DNA from 3 places in the Kribbella speibonae genome. Region 1 is predicted to be linked to each of the others. Evidence: riboswitches for the same ligand, from Rfam matches in the RefSeq annotation. Region 1 holds a riboswitch; each other region holds the start of a gene.

Region 1 (4,155 bases):
GGGTCCACGGCGTAGAAGTTCCGCCCGGTCGGCAGTACGTTCACCAGCCCCCGGGTCGGCGATCCGGACGGTCCCGCCTCGACGAAGCGCCCGTCCAGCGCCCGTACGACGTTCGTCAACTCGTCATCCGTGCGCGCGAGGCGCGGAACGACCTCAGTGGCCGCAAAGGTCAGCGACGCTTCTACCTCGTCGGAGTCCCGGCCCAGGACCTCACCGATGACGACTGGAACCTTCGCCGCGTCCCACCCCATCGTCTCCATCCCGACGACCAGCTTCCGCGCCACGGCCTCCAGCAGATCGACACCGTCGGCACCACTCACCGCCGGTAGATCGGCGAGCGTCGCGAGATCGGCCAGCTCCGGCACCACACGACCCGGGTCCGCGAGGAGAGCTGCTTCGTCGACACCGAACGTGTCGCCAAGAGCGGACCGCAGACCCGGGATCGAGTACGACCCGCCCCACAGCTGCTTCGCTCGCAGCACGGCAAGGACCAGGTTGATCCGTGCCTCACCAGCCGGCGCCCCGCCCAGCACGTGCAGCCCGTCGCGGATCTGCACGTCCTTGATCTCGCACAGATACCCGTCCAGATGCAGCACGAACTCGTCGAAGTCGTCGTCCTCCGGCTTCTCGTCCGTGTGCAGGTCATGGTGCAGTTGTGCGGCCTGGATCAGCGTCCAGATCTGGGCGCGCAGCGTCGGCACCTTCTCCGGGTCCAGGGCGGACACCGTCGCGTACTCGTCGAGCAGGTACTCCAGCTTCGCCATGTCGCCGTACGTCTCGGCCCGCGCCATCGGCGGCACCAGGTGGTCGACGACGGTCGCGTGCGCCCGCCGCTTCGCCTGCGTCCCCTCGCCGGGGTCGTTGACGATGAACGGGTACACCATCGGCAGGTTCCCGAGGACGGCGTCCGGCGCGCAGTCGGCCGCCATCCCGATCCCCTTGCCCGGCAGCCATTCCAGCGTGCCGTGCTTCCCGAGGTGTACGACGGCCTGCGCGCCGAACCCACCCTCGGCGGGCGACGCCTCCAGCCAGCGGTACGCCGCCAGGTAGTGGTGCGACGGCGCCATGTCCGGGTCGTGGTAGATCGCGACCGGGTTCTCACCGAAACCACGCGGCGGCTGGATCATCAGCACGACGTTCCCGAATCGCAGCGCGGCGAGTGCGATCGCCGGCTCGTCACCGGACCGGTCGACGTACAGCTCCCCCGGCGCCTCGCCCCACGCCTCGATCATTGCCTCTTGCAACGACTCGGGCACCCGGCCGAACCAGGTGGCGTACGTGGACAGCGGGATCTTGGCGACCGCGGTGGCCAGCTGCTCGTCCGTCAGCCAGTCGACGTCGTGCCCGCCCGCCGCGATCAACCGGTGAATCAGCCCGTCCGCTCCGTCCGCGCCCTGCAGCTCGCTCAGATCGAGGTCGCCCAGGTCGTACCCGGCGTCCTTCAGCTTCCCGAGCAGCACGACCGCCGACGCCGGAGTGTCCAGCCCGACCGCGTTCCCGATCCGCGCGTGCTTCGTCGGGTACGACGACAGCACCAGCGCGATCCGCTTCTCGGCCGGCGGTACGTGCCGCAGCCGGGCATGCGCGACCGCGATCCCGGCCAGCCGCGCGCACCGCTCCGCGTCCGGCGCGTACCGGGCCAGACCGTCGGCGTCGTACGACTTGAACGAGAACGGGATCGTGATCAGCCGCCCGTCGAACTCCGGGATCGCCACCTGCGTCGCCGCGTCCAGCGGGCTGATCGCCGCGTCGCTGTCCACCCACTGCTCGCGGGTCGAGGTCAGCGCGAGGCCCTGGATCAACGGGATGTCGAGCGACGCCAGCGCGCCCGCGTCCCACGCGTCGTCCGCACCGCCCGCGCTCGCGTTCGCCGCCACCGCACCGCCCGCGGCGAGCAGCGTGGTGACCAGGACGTCGCACCTCCGCAGCAGATCGAAGAGCCCGACGTTCTCGGCCGGGTCGAGCCCGCGCAGAGTCCCGCAGTACACCGGAAGCGGCTGCGCGCCGGCCTCGGCGACCGCCGCCGCGAGGGCGTCGACGAAGGCGGTGTTGCCGGAGATCTCGTGCGCGCGGTAGTAGACGATGCCGACCACCGGCCGCTCGTCCTCGACAAAGGTCCCGCGCACGCCGTACGCCGGGAGCGCGCGCGGCGGATCGAACTCGTCGCCGGTCAGCAGCAGCGTGTCCCGCAGGAAGCCGGCGAGATTGCGAAGGTTGTCCGCGCCGCCCTCGCGCAGGTAGGCGAGTGCCTCGGTGACCGCACCGGCCGGGACGGTCGACAACGACATCAGCTCGGCGTCCGGCGCCGCCTCACCGCTCACCACCACCGCGGGCTTCCCCGCGGCGAGGACCGCGTCGAGCCCGTCCTCCCACGCGCGGCGCCCACCGAGCAGGCGGACGACCACCACCTCGGCGGCGTCGAGCAGGTCGCCGAGCTGATCGAGCTCGAGCCGGGCCGGGTTCGCCACCGCCCAGCCCGCACCCGCCTCGGCAGCGGCCAGCAGGTCCGTATCAGCGGTCGACAACAGCAGAAGATTCGCGGCCATGCGGCAGTCCTTCCCGGGGTGTCCACGCCCCAGCTCCAGGTACGACGGCGGCAGTTCCTGACTCCCCCTGCACGGGGTCACAGTGGCGGGACCGCCCCGGACTCACACCGGGTTCCTGCTGATGCCGTCGATGACGGGCCGACTCTAGCCGACCGTCGACACCGCCTGCGCAGGCGTTGGCATCACAAGTTGAATTCAAGAGATTGATCCGAGCCGGTGGATTTGTCATCCGATTTCCGTCAAGCCGAGAGACAGAACTGTTAGCATCTCGGGCGTGACGGGACGACGGGACGCGGTCCGCGAGCTGCACCGGACGCATGTGCTCGGCGTCCTGCGCGACCACGGTTCGGCCAGCCGCACGGACCTCATGCGCGCCACCGGGCTCTCCCGCCCGACCATCTCGGCGATCGTCGCCGAACTGATCGGCTCCGGCGCGATCCGCGAGGTGGGCAAACACACCGCGGGCACCACCAGGGGACGGCCCTCACAGCTACTCGCTCTCACCCCGCCCAGCGGCCGGGCGCTCAGCGTCGACATCGGCCACGCCCACGCCCGCGCGATCGTCGCCGACGCGGCCGGCCACATCATCCAGGAGCGCGTCGTCGGATTCGACCGGCGGTCCCCGATCCCGGACACCCTCAAGCACGCCCGCCGCCTGATCGCCGAGGTCACCGCCGCCGCGAACATCGGCACCGGCGGCACCGGCGACCTGGCCGATCTGATCGGCGTCGTGATCGGCCTGCCCTCGCCGATCGACCTGGCCGCGCAGCGTCCGGCCGCCGCCCGCTACCGCGACGTACGCCTCGTCGAAGCCCTCGGCCTGTCCTCGTACGCCGGCCGGGTCAGCGTGGTGAACGACGCCGACCTGGGCGCCGCCGGTGAGGCCGCGTTCGGCGCCGGCGCGCGGTTCGGCACGTTCGTCTACGTCAAGATCTCGTACGGCGTGGGCGCCGGCCTGATCCTCGGCGGCCGGCTGTTCCAGGGCCAGGGGTACGCCGGGGACATCGGGCACATCCGCGTGGTCGACGAGGGCGAGGTGTGCCTGTGCGGCAACCGCGGCTGCCTGGAGACGGTCGCCTCGAGCGGCGCGCTCCTGAAGGCGCTGCAACCTGCCCACGACGTGCCGCTCGGGTTCGCCGACCTGGTGCGCCTCGCCGACTCGGGCGACCGCGGCACCCAGGCGTTGCTCGGCGACGCCGGACGCACCATCGGCCGAGCGCTCGCTCCGGCCGTGACCACGCTCAACCCGGAAGCGGTCGTGGTCGGCGGATCGCTCGGAGCGCTCGGCGGCCCGCTGGTACACGGTCTCCGGGAGGCGCTCGACCGGTACTGCCAGCCGGCCGCGGTGCGGAATCTCGCGGTCTCCGTGGCCACCTGCGGCGAGCATGCCGAGGTGCTCGGCGGAGCAGCCTTGGCGTTCGATCTGATCGCCCATTAATACTGGCTTTATTGACGTAATGGCAGGTCTGGGTGCCGGGTTGCGCCATTGACACTCCAGAAATCATCTCTCTAAGCTCTGAACGCAATCAGCACCCCTCCCTCCCTTCTCAGGCATCCGGCGCCCGCGGCGCGGGTCAGTCACGCCTGCCTGAATAGCCCAAGGAGATGC
Region 2 (4,155 bases), on a different contig from region 1:
GGCGGTTGTTGACGACGACGTCGTACGTGATCAGCGTGCCGTGCCCGGACAGGGTCCGCAGTACGTCGGCCAGCGGCAACGCGTAATCGCCCCGGGTGAGCGCGAACGCCCCGATCACGGCGGTGAGCAGCCAGCCGGCCGTCGAGACCACGACGCTTCTCACAGCTCGGCCATTCGCCGGCGGCGGACCAGCGCGATGAACAGGGGCGCGCCGATCACCGCGGTGACGATCCCGACCTGCAGCTCCGCGGGCCGTACGACGATCCGCCCGAGGATGTCGGCCAGCAGCAGCACGATCGGCGCGAGCACCATCGACCACGGCAGCAGGTAGCGATAGTCCGGACCGACGATCCGCCGTGCGACGTGCGGTACGGCGAGGCCGATGAACCCGATCGGGCCCGCGATCGCGGTCGCCGTACCGGCCAGGATCACGACCGCGAACCCGGCGAGCACGCGGACCAGGTGCATCCGCGTCCCCAACGCCTGCGCCAGCTCGTCGCCGAGTGCGAGCTGGTTGAGCGACCGGCCGAGCACGACCGCGAGAACGGTGCCGATAGCAACAAACGGGACGGCCTGCGCGACGATCGAGCCGGTGGCGAGCGACAACGACCCGACCACCCAGAACCGGTACTCGTTCAAGGTCGAGAGATCGAGCAACGTCGCGGCCGAGGTGATCGAGCCGAGCAGTGCGGAGACCGCCGCCCCGGCCAGCGCGAGCTTCACCGGGGCGGCGCCACCGATCAGGTACACCACGACCGTCGCCACCAGCGCCCCGCCCATCGCGAACCACACGTAGCCGGTCAGACTGTGCACCCCGAGCAGGCCGATCGCCCCGACCACGGCCACCGCGGCACCCGCGTTCACACCGAGGATTCCCGGATCGGCGAGCGGGTTGCGGGTGACGCCCTGCATCAGCCCGCCGGACAACCCGAGCGCGGCCCCGACAAGTAGACCCGCGACGGTTCGCGGCACGCGCAGGTACCTGACCACGCGGTCGGTGTCGCTACCGCTGAAGTCGACCAACGCCCGGTAGACCTCACTCACCCCGACCCACCGGTTGCCGACACACAAGGACAGCAACACGACCATCGCCAGGACACCGACGCAGACCGCGAGGCCCGCGGCTCGCCTCAATCGACCAGGTCCGGATGCAGGAGATGGCCCAGGTTCTCCGTGGTGTACGCGCCCCGGACGCCGGCGGAGTGATTGGCGAACAACCACGGGATCACACGTTTGCCCCGCACCGCCTTGAGGTTCGCGTACGCCGGATTGCCGAGGATCTTGTCGACGTCCGGCTGTGAGGCCGCGGGCGTCAGCGATGCGTCGCAGCAACCGCTGACCAGCACGTAGTCCGGGTCCCGCTTGATGAACTCCTCCACGCTGATCTTCACGTTCCGCTTCGCCGTCAGGTCGGCGAACGCGTTCACGCCGCCCGCCTGCCGGATCAGCACCGTCCCGAAGTCCGGACCGCCCGAGACCGTGAGCTGTCCGCCTTCCAGCCCGGGCCGGACGATCGCCACTGTCGGCCGCGGCGCGTCCTTCACCGCGGTCTCGACCGCCGCGATCCGGCGCTGCTGATCGGCGATCACCTGCGCGGCCCGGTCCTCGACGCCGAAGAGCCGGCCGAGGTCCCGCAGGTCGGCGTACACGTTGTCCATCGAGACAGTCGACGGGTCGATCGCCTCGTCGCCCTTCCCGTCGGCGGTCGGGCAGAGCGGGCTGAAGATCCAGGTCCGGACGCCGAGGTCGGCGAGGCTCTTCCGGCTGCCGAAGCTCGAGTCGCTGCCGGCGGCGCTGAACACGTCGTTGAACCCGGACAGGACGAAGTCCGGGTTCAGACTGAGCAGTTCCTCGCGGCTCGGCAGATTCTTGAAGTACTTCGCCTTCGCCTGCGCGCCGGCGTACTCCGGGAGCACTTCGGCGTCCAGGTACGCCGTACCGACCAGGCGGTCCGAGATACCCAGCGCGTGGGCCATTTCGATGGCCGGCTGGTACGCCGCGAACACGCGCTTCGGCGGACCGTCGACGGTGACGCCGATCCCGCAGTTCTGCACGGTGATCGAGCGCGCACTGGAATCGGCTTCGGCGGCCGGACCACAGCCGGCCAGGAGCGACAACGACAGGACAGCGGCAACTACACGTACGGCGGCCATGGGCGGACCGTGCCTCCAGCACCTCGTGGACGGGTCAACGCCGTGGCCGGTCTCCTGGCTGACGGGTACCGCGTCCACCGGCCTGACCTTCCCAGCCGCACGCGGCCAGTGGTCCTCTTACGAGTACGACAGGTGCACATCCCGATCACAGTGGCGAGGGCCGCGCCGGTACTTCACCGGCTTCCCGAACACCACGGCGCGGTCACCTTAACACCCGCGACCTGGTCGCAGGTAGGGCGGTTCAGCGGGTGTAGCGCGGGACGACCGAGAGGGCGAACTGGGTCATCAGGTCCGGGTTGAGCTTGCGTGCGGGGAGCGGGACCAGGTCGACGATCTTGTCGTCGCCGACGCGGATCGTCGTCCGGCCGGTGGCGGTGTCGACGTACCCCTCGTCGCCGAGCGGGATCGACTGCGAGGTCGCGGCCTTGCGGATCGGGGCCATCAGGGCCTTGGCGTCCTTCTCCCGGCGCGCGGAACTCGAGATCACGCTCGTCGAGGTCACCCAGCCGCAGACCAGGTCACCGGCGAGGGTCTGACCGTCGCGCCGGGCCTGCGCCGGTACGCCGAGCACCTTCTCGGCCGCCGCCGTACTGCGGTCACATTCGGAGCGCGTGATCAGCCGATCGGCGTCCGGCAGCCCGGGCGCCTGCCGTACAACCTCCTGGGCGAGTACGACGTACTTCGCGGGCGTCGCCTGCGGCCCGGAGAGCTTGTACATCTTCCCGCCCAGCAGGAACACGATGAACGTCTTTGTGCCGTACCCGCCCTGGCCGACCTTGGCTGGCAGCGCAGGATCGCGCGGATTCGCGGCGTACGCCTTCTTGGTCGCCGCCAGCGTCGCCTGCGTCGCCGGAAGTACCGAGACCCCGACCCTCAGCACCGGCCCGTTGGGGCTGGCACTGAGCGAGAACTGGCACACGTCGTACGTCGGGATGTCGAGCTCGGCCGGCGGCGCCTTGGGCTGGATGTTCGCGACCGGCACCCCGAGCGTCGTCTGCACCAAGGTGGGGTTCATCCGCACGCACAACGTGTCCGCGACCTTGGAGGTCTCGGACGGCGTCGCCGAGGGCGTCACCGAAGGCGTCGGTGTCTCGGTGGTCGGCGCGGTACTCACCGACACCAGCGGCGGGACACTCGGAGACGTCTCGTCCGACGGTCCACTGCAGCCTGCGAGAAGTACGACGGTCAGCGCGGAAGCGGTCACTCGGCGGATACGCATGATGGCACGAACCTTAGCCCGCCGCCCGGAGTTCCCTTTCACGGACCGCGTGTTCGTCGGTACGGGCGTCGTACCGCCAGAACTCGCGCAGCCAGACGGATGTCGCGACCACCCCGGCGACGCACAGCACGCCGCCGCTGACGATCGCGGTCCGGACCGTGGTGAGGTCGGCGACCAGCCCGGAGCGGGCCTGACCGCCGAGCGGGCCGAGCGAGTAGCCGAGCATCTCGATCCCGGCCAGCCGGCCGCGCATCTCGTCGGGGATCGTCTGGTTCCAGATCACCGAGCGGAACAGCACCGACACCATGTCGGCCGCGCCGGCCACCGCGAAGAACACGATCGCGAACCAGATGTTCGGCGCCAGGCCGGCGATCCCGACCGCGGCGCCCCAGCCGATCGTGGCCAGCACCACCGCCCGCCCCTGATGGTGGACATGTTTCGCCCAGCCGCTGGTCAGGCTGGCGCACATCGCCCCGATCGCCTCCGCGCTGTACAGCAGGCCGAGCAGCTTCGGTTCCTTCAGGATGTCCGTCGCGAACGCCGGGAACAGCACGATCGGCATCGCCAGGAACATCCCGACCATGTCGACCAGGTACGTCGCCAGCAGGTCCTTGCGCCGGAACGCGTAGACGATGCCGCCGCCGATGGCCCGCAGACTCGGCGCCGTGGAGTGCTCGCCGGCGCGGTACGAACCCAGCCGCGTGTAGAGCAACGTCGCGAAGACGATCCCGGCCAGCTCGACCGAGAACGCCCAGGTCACGCCGACCGAACCGACCAGCACAC
Region 3 (4,155 bases), on a different contig from region 1:
GCAGTACGTCGCGACCGTCGAGCGGACCGAGATCCTCCCACTCGTAGTCGGCGAACCAGAACTCGGCGGGCCGGTCGTAGAAGTCGCTCGCCGCGTGCAGCGGCGCCCGGGCGTTCCAGTCGGCCTGGTTGGCGGCCACCATCCGTCGCGTCTGCGCATCCAGAGTCACACTCAGCAGTCTGCCCGCCACTGGGTCCACAACTTGTCCACACCCTTGTTCAAGGTTTGTGGATAAGCTTGAATAAGGGGTATGGCGAGGGTCGAGTTGCACCGCTGGCCCGGGCACCCCGACGGGTTCACCCGGGCGGAGCGCCTGGGCGGGTCGTACGAGCTGCACTTCCCCGACCCGCTGGTCGGGCGCGAGTTCGACCTGTCCGACGACGTACTCGCGCTGCTCGAGGACGCCGCCGGGGATCTTGCCCGCCTGGACGCGACGGCCGCCGTACTGACGAACAGCGAGGCGCTGGCACGGCTCCTGCTGCGTGCCGAAGCGGTCGGTTCGTCGCATATCGAAGGGCTCGTCGTCGGCGCGCACAGATTGCTGAAGGCCGACGTACTGCGGGATCGCATCAGCGACGTGACCGCCGAGGAGGTCCTCGGCGCGGTCGACGCGATGACCTGGGTGACCGAGTCCGTCCAGGCCGGGGACAAACTCGAGGTCGACCATCTGCTCGAGGCGCATCGCCGGTTGATGGCGCAGTCGCCGCACCCGGAGTACGGCGGCGAGATCCGCTACCTGCAGAACTGGATCGGCGGCCGCTCCCCCGCCGAGGCGTACTACGTGCCGCCGCCGGCGCAACTGCTCCCCGAACTGCTCGCGGACCTGATGACGTTCGTCCGTGAGTCGCCGCTGCCCGTGCTGGCGAAGACCGCGATCGCGCACGCACAGTTCGAGACGATCCACCCGTTCGCCGACGGCAACGGCCGGACCGGGCGGGCGCTGATCCACCTGATCCTGCGCGCCGACGGCCTGATCACACGCACCGTGCCGCCGGTCTCGCTCGCCCTCGCCACCCACGCCGCGGAGTACGTCGACGCACTGACCGCCTTCCGGTACGTCGGACGCGCGACGACCGTCAAGGCCCGCGCGGCCGCGAACCCGTGGCTGCGGATGTTCGCTCTCGCCTGCACGCATGCGACGGCCGAAGCGGCGCGTTTCGAGACGAACGCCGCGGAATTGAAGGCCGAATGGCGGGAGCGCGCGGCACCGGTCCGCGCCGGCTCAGCGGCCGAGTTGCTGATCGAGGCACTGCCGGCCGCGCCGGTCCTGACGCTCGCGGCCGCGGCCCGGCTCATCGACCGCTCCCAGCAGGCCGCCAACCAGGGCCTGGCCCGACTGGTCGAGACCGGCATCCTGCGCGAGGTCACCGACGGGCGCCGGAACCGCGTCTACGAAGCGCCCGAACTGATCGACGCCTTCACGTTGCTGGAGCGCCGCTTCGCGAGCCCGGCCGCGGACACCCGGATCGAGCCGCCTAGCAGACCCGTCCCGGCAAGGCCAGAACCGACACACTAGGGGGTTTGACTTTCTGACTGCGATCGAGCAAGAATTCGAACACATGTTCGATCGTACAGGGGAGTTGTGATGCCGGAGGCGTTCGACTGGGACATCCTGCACCGGCCGTCGGCGATGGCGATGGTCCGCGGCCAGCTCGGCTTCAGCTGGATGGTGCTGTCCGGGCGGCTCGCCCAGCTGACCGACGAGCAGTACTTCTGGCGACCGAGCAGTGAGGCCATCAGTGTGGTGCGCCGGCACCATGCCGGGCGCTACCGGTCACTCGGGTCCGGTGAGTGGGTCGCGCAGTGGCCCGAGGAGCCGGACCATCGCGGTCCACGCACGATCGCCTGGCTGATCGCCCACCTCACCGAGACCTTCTTCGAGCGCTGGGAATGGACCTTCGGCGCGAGCGTGCAGGCGGGTGCCGAGATCACCCTGCACGGGAACGCCCGGGACGCGGTCGCCTGGCTGACCTACTGGGTCGAGGCCTGGCAGGACGCGATCGCCGGCCTGGACGAGGACGCGGCGATGACGATCGGCCTCAGCCAGGCCAACGAACTGGACGCCGCCGAGCCGTTCGGCCACGTCGTCCTGCGGCTGAATCGCGAGCTGATCCACCACGGCTCGGAGATCATGACGCTCCAGGACCTCTACGCGGTCGCGGCGTGAGGACCACAAGATGTGCGACACGCGGCGTGGCGCTACCACAAGATCTAGAGGGATCCGCCTAGCATCACTACTGCTGGTGGTTCGGGGCGCGCAACGCCACAAGATGTTGGGCGTCCCGGGGCAACAGGGGAATCCGGTGCGACTCCGGAGCTGCCCCGCAACGGTGAGTGGACGTGCTGTCGACGCATGCCCGCGAGTCCGGATACCTGCCACCGGTGCGTGTACCGCCGGTGCACGCGGTCCGAGACCTCGCGGGTGGGTCGCAGGGCGTGACGGCAGTGTTCCCGGCCGGTGCCGCCGGTCCCGTCATGCGCCCCCTCGTGTGGTCCCGGGTCTCCGAACTCTTCTGGAGCGCACACCTGTGACCATTGCTTCCTCATCATCAGTGGCGACAGAGCTTCGTACGGAGCTCACCGTCATCCGTCGCGACGGCAGTAGTACGCCGTTCGACGCCACCAAGATCTCCGTCGCCGTGACCAAGGCGTTCCTCGCCGTCGAGGGCGCCGACGCGGCCGCCACCCACCGGGTCCGTGACCTGGTGACCGACCTGACCGGCCGGGTCGTAGCCGCCCTGACCAGCCGTGGCGACACTCGCCGCAGCGTGCAGGTCGAGGACATCCAGGACCAGGTCGAGCTGGCGCTGATGCGCGCCGGCGAACACCAGGTCGCCCGCGCCTACGTGCTGTACCGCGAGGAGCGGACCAAGGCCCGCACCCCTGCCGACCCGGCCGGCGTCGCCGAGAAGCCGGCGCTGACGGTCCGCGCGGCCGACGGCAGCCGGTCCCCGCTCGACGTCGACCGGCTCCGCGTGATCGTCGCCGAGGCCGCCGCCGGACTCGACGCGGTCGACCCCGAGCTGATCCTGAACGAGACCCTCGGCGCCTGCTACGACGGCATCCCGCAGCACGAGGTCGAGCTCGCGCTGGTGATGGCCGCGCGGTCGTACGTCGAGACCGAGCCGCAGTACAGCTTCGCCGCGTCCCGCCTGCTGCTGGACCAGATCCGCCGCGAGGCGCTGGGCCGCGTCCACGGCGAGCCCCGGCAGGCCAGCCAGGCCGACATGACCACGGCGTACGTCGACTACTTCCCGCGCTACATCCAGGTCGGGATCGAGGCCGGTCAGCTCGACCCGGAGCTCGGCCGCTTCGACCTCGAGCGGCTCGCCGCGGCGATCAAGCCGGAGGCCGATCTGAACTTCACCTTCCTCAGCCTGCAGACGCTCTACGACCGGTACCTGCTGCACCTCGGCAAAGTGCGGTACGAGTTGCCGCAGGCGTTCTTCCTCCGGGTCGCGATGGGCATGGCCCTGCGCGAGGACGACCGCGAGGCCCGGGCGATCGAGTTCTACGAACTGCTCAGCTCGTTCCGCTTCATGTCGTCGACGCCGACCCTCTTCAACTCCGGCACCACCCGCCCGCAGCTGTCGTCGTGCTTCCTGACCACCGTCGAGGACGACCTGTCCGGCATCTTCACCGGCATCCGCAACAACGCCCTCCTCGCCAAGTATTCCGGCGGCCTAGGCAACGACTGGACCCCGGTCCGCGGCATCGGCGCCCACATCAAGGGCACCAACGGCGAATCCCAAGGCGTCGTCCCGTTTCTGAAGGTCGCCAACGACACCGCCGTCGCAGTGAATCAAGGCGGCCGTCGTAAGGGCGCGGTGTGTGCGTATCTCGAGACGTGGCATATCGATGTTGAGGAGTTTCTCGATCTGCGGAAGAACACCGGGGACGAGCGGCGGCGTACGCATGACATGAACACGGCGAACTGGGTGCCGGATCTGTTTCTGCAGCGGGTGGAGGCCGGTGGGGAGTGGACGTTGTTCTCTCCCGATGAGGTGCCGGATCTGCACGAGTTGTACGGCGGTGCGTTCGCTGAGGCGTACTCGGCGTACGAGGCAGCTGCGGATCGTGGGGAGATTCTGGTGTTCAAGCGGGTCAAGGCGGTTGACCTGTGGCGGCGGATGCTGACGGTGCTGTTCGAGACCG

What was found. A riboswitch is a leader RNA that binds a small molecule or an ion and turns the genes downstream of it on or off. The one in region 1 is predicted to bind cobalamin.
Region 2: it holds a riboswitch for cobalamin, as region 1 does, so the genes downstream of both, E0H92_RS35655 (ABC transporter substrate-binding protein) here and cobN (cobaltochelatase subunit CobN) in region 1, are expected to answer to the same signal.
Region 3: it holds a riboswitch for cobalamin, as region 1 does, so the genes downstream of both, E0H92_RS30060 (ribonucleoside-diphosphate reductase subunit alpha) here and cobN (cobaltochelatase subunit CobN) in region 1, are expected to answer to the same signal.

Annotation. Positions count from the first base shown of each region.
Region 1 is NZ_SJKC01000002.1:384,368-388,522, forward strand. It holds gene cobN (cobaltochelatase subunit CobN) at 1-2,546, opposite strand, end outside; cobalamin riboswitch at 2,576-2,718, opposite strand; gene E0H92_RS15265 (ROK family transcriptional regulator) at 2,821-3,984, shown strand.
Region 2 is NZ_SJKC01000006.1:270,405-274,559, reverse strand. It holds gene E0H92_RS35665 (FecCD family ABC transporter permease) at 1-163, opposite strand, end outside; gene E0H92_RS35660 (FecCD family ABC transporter permease) at 160-1,134, opposite strand; gene E0H92_RS35655 (ABC transporter substrate-binding protein) at 1,131-2,153, opposite strand; cobalamin riboswitch at 2,181-2,364, opposite strand; gene E0H92_RS35650 (hypothetical protein) at 2,395-3,372, opposite strand; gene E0H92_RS35645 (MFS transporter) at 3,386-4,155, opposite strand, start outside.
Region 3 is NZ_SJKC01000004.1:435,995-440,149, reverse strand. It holds gene E0H92_RS30075 (class I SAM-dependent methyltransferase) at 1-169, opposite strand, end outside; gene E0H92_RS30070 (Fic family protein) at 251-1,516, shown strand; gene E0H92_RS30065 (DinB family protein) at 1,586-2,167, shown strand; cobalamin riboswitch at 2,228-2,395, shown strand; gene E0H92_RS30060 (ribonucleoside-diphosphate reductase subunit alpha) at 2,553-4,155, shown strand, end outside.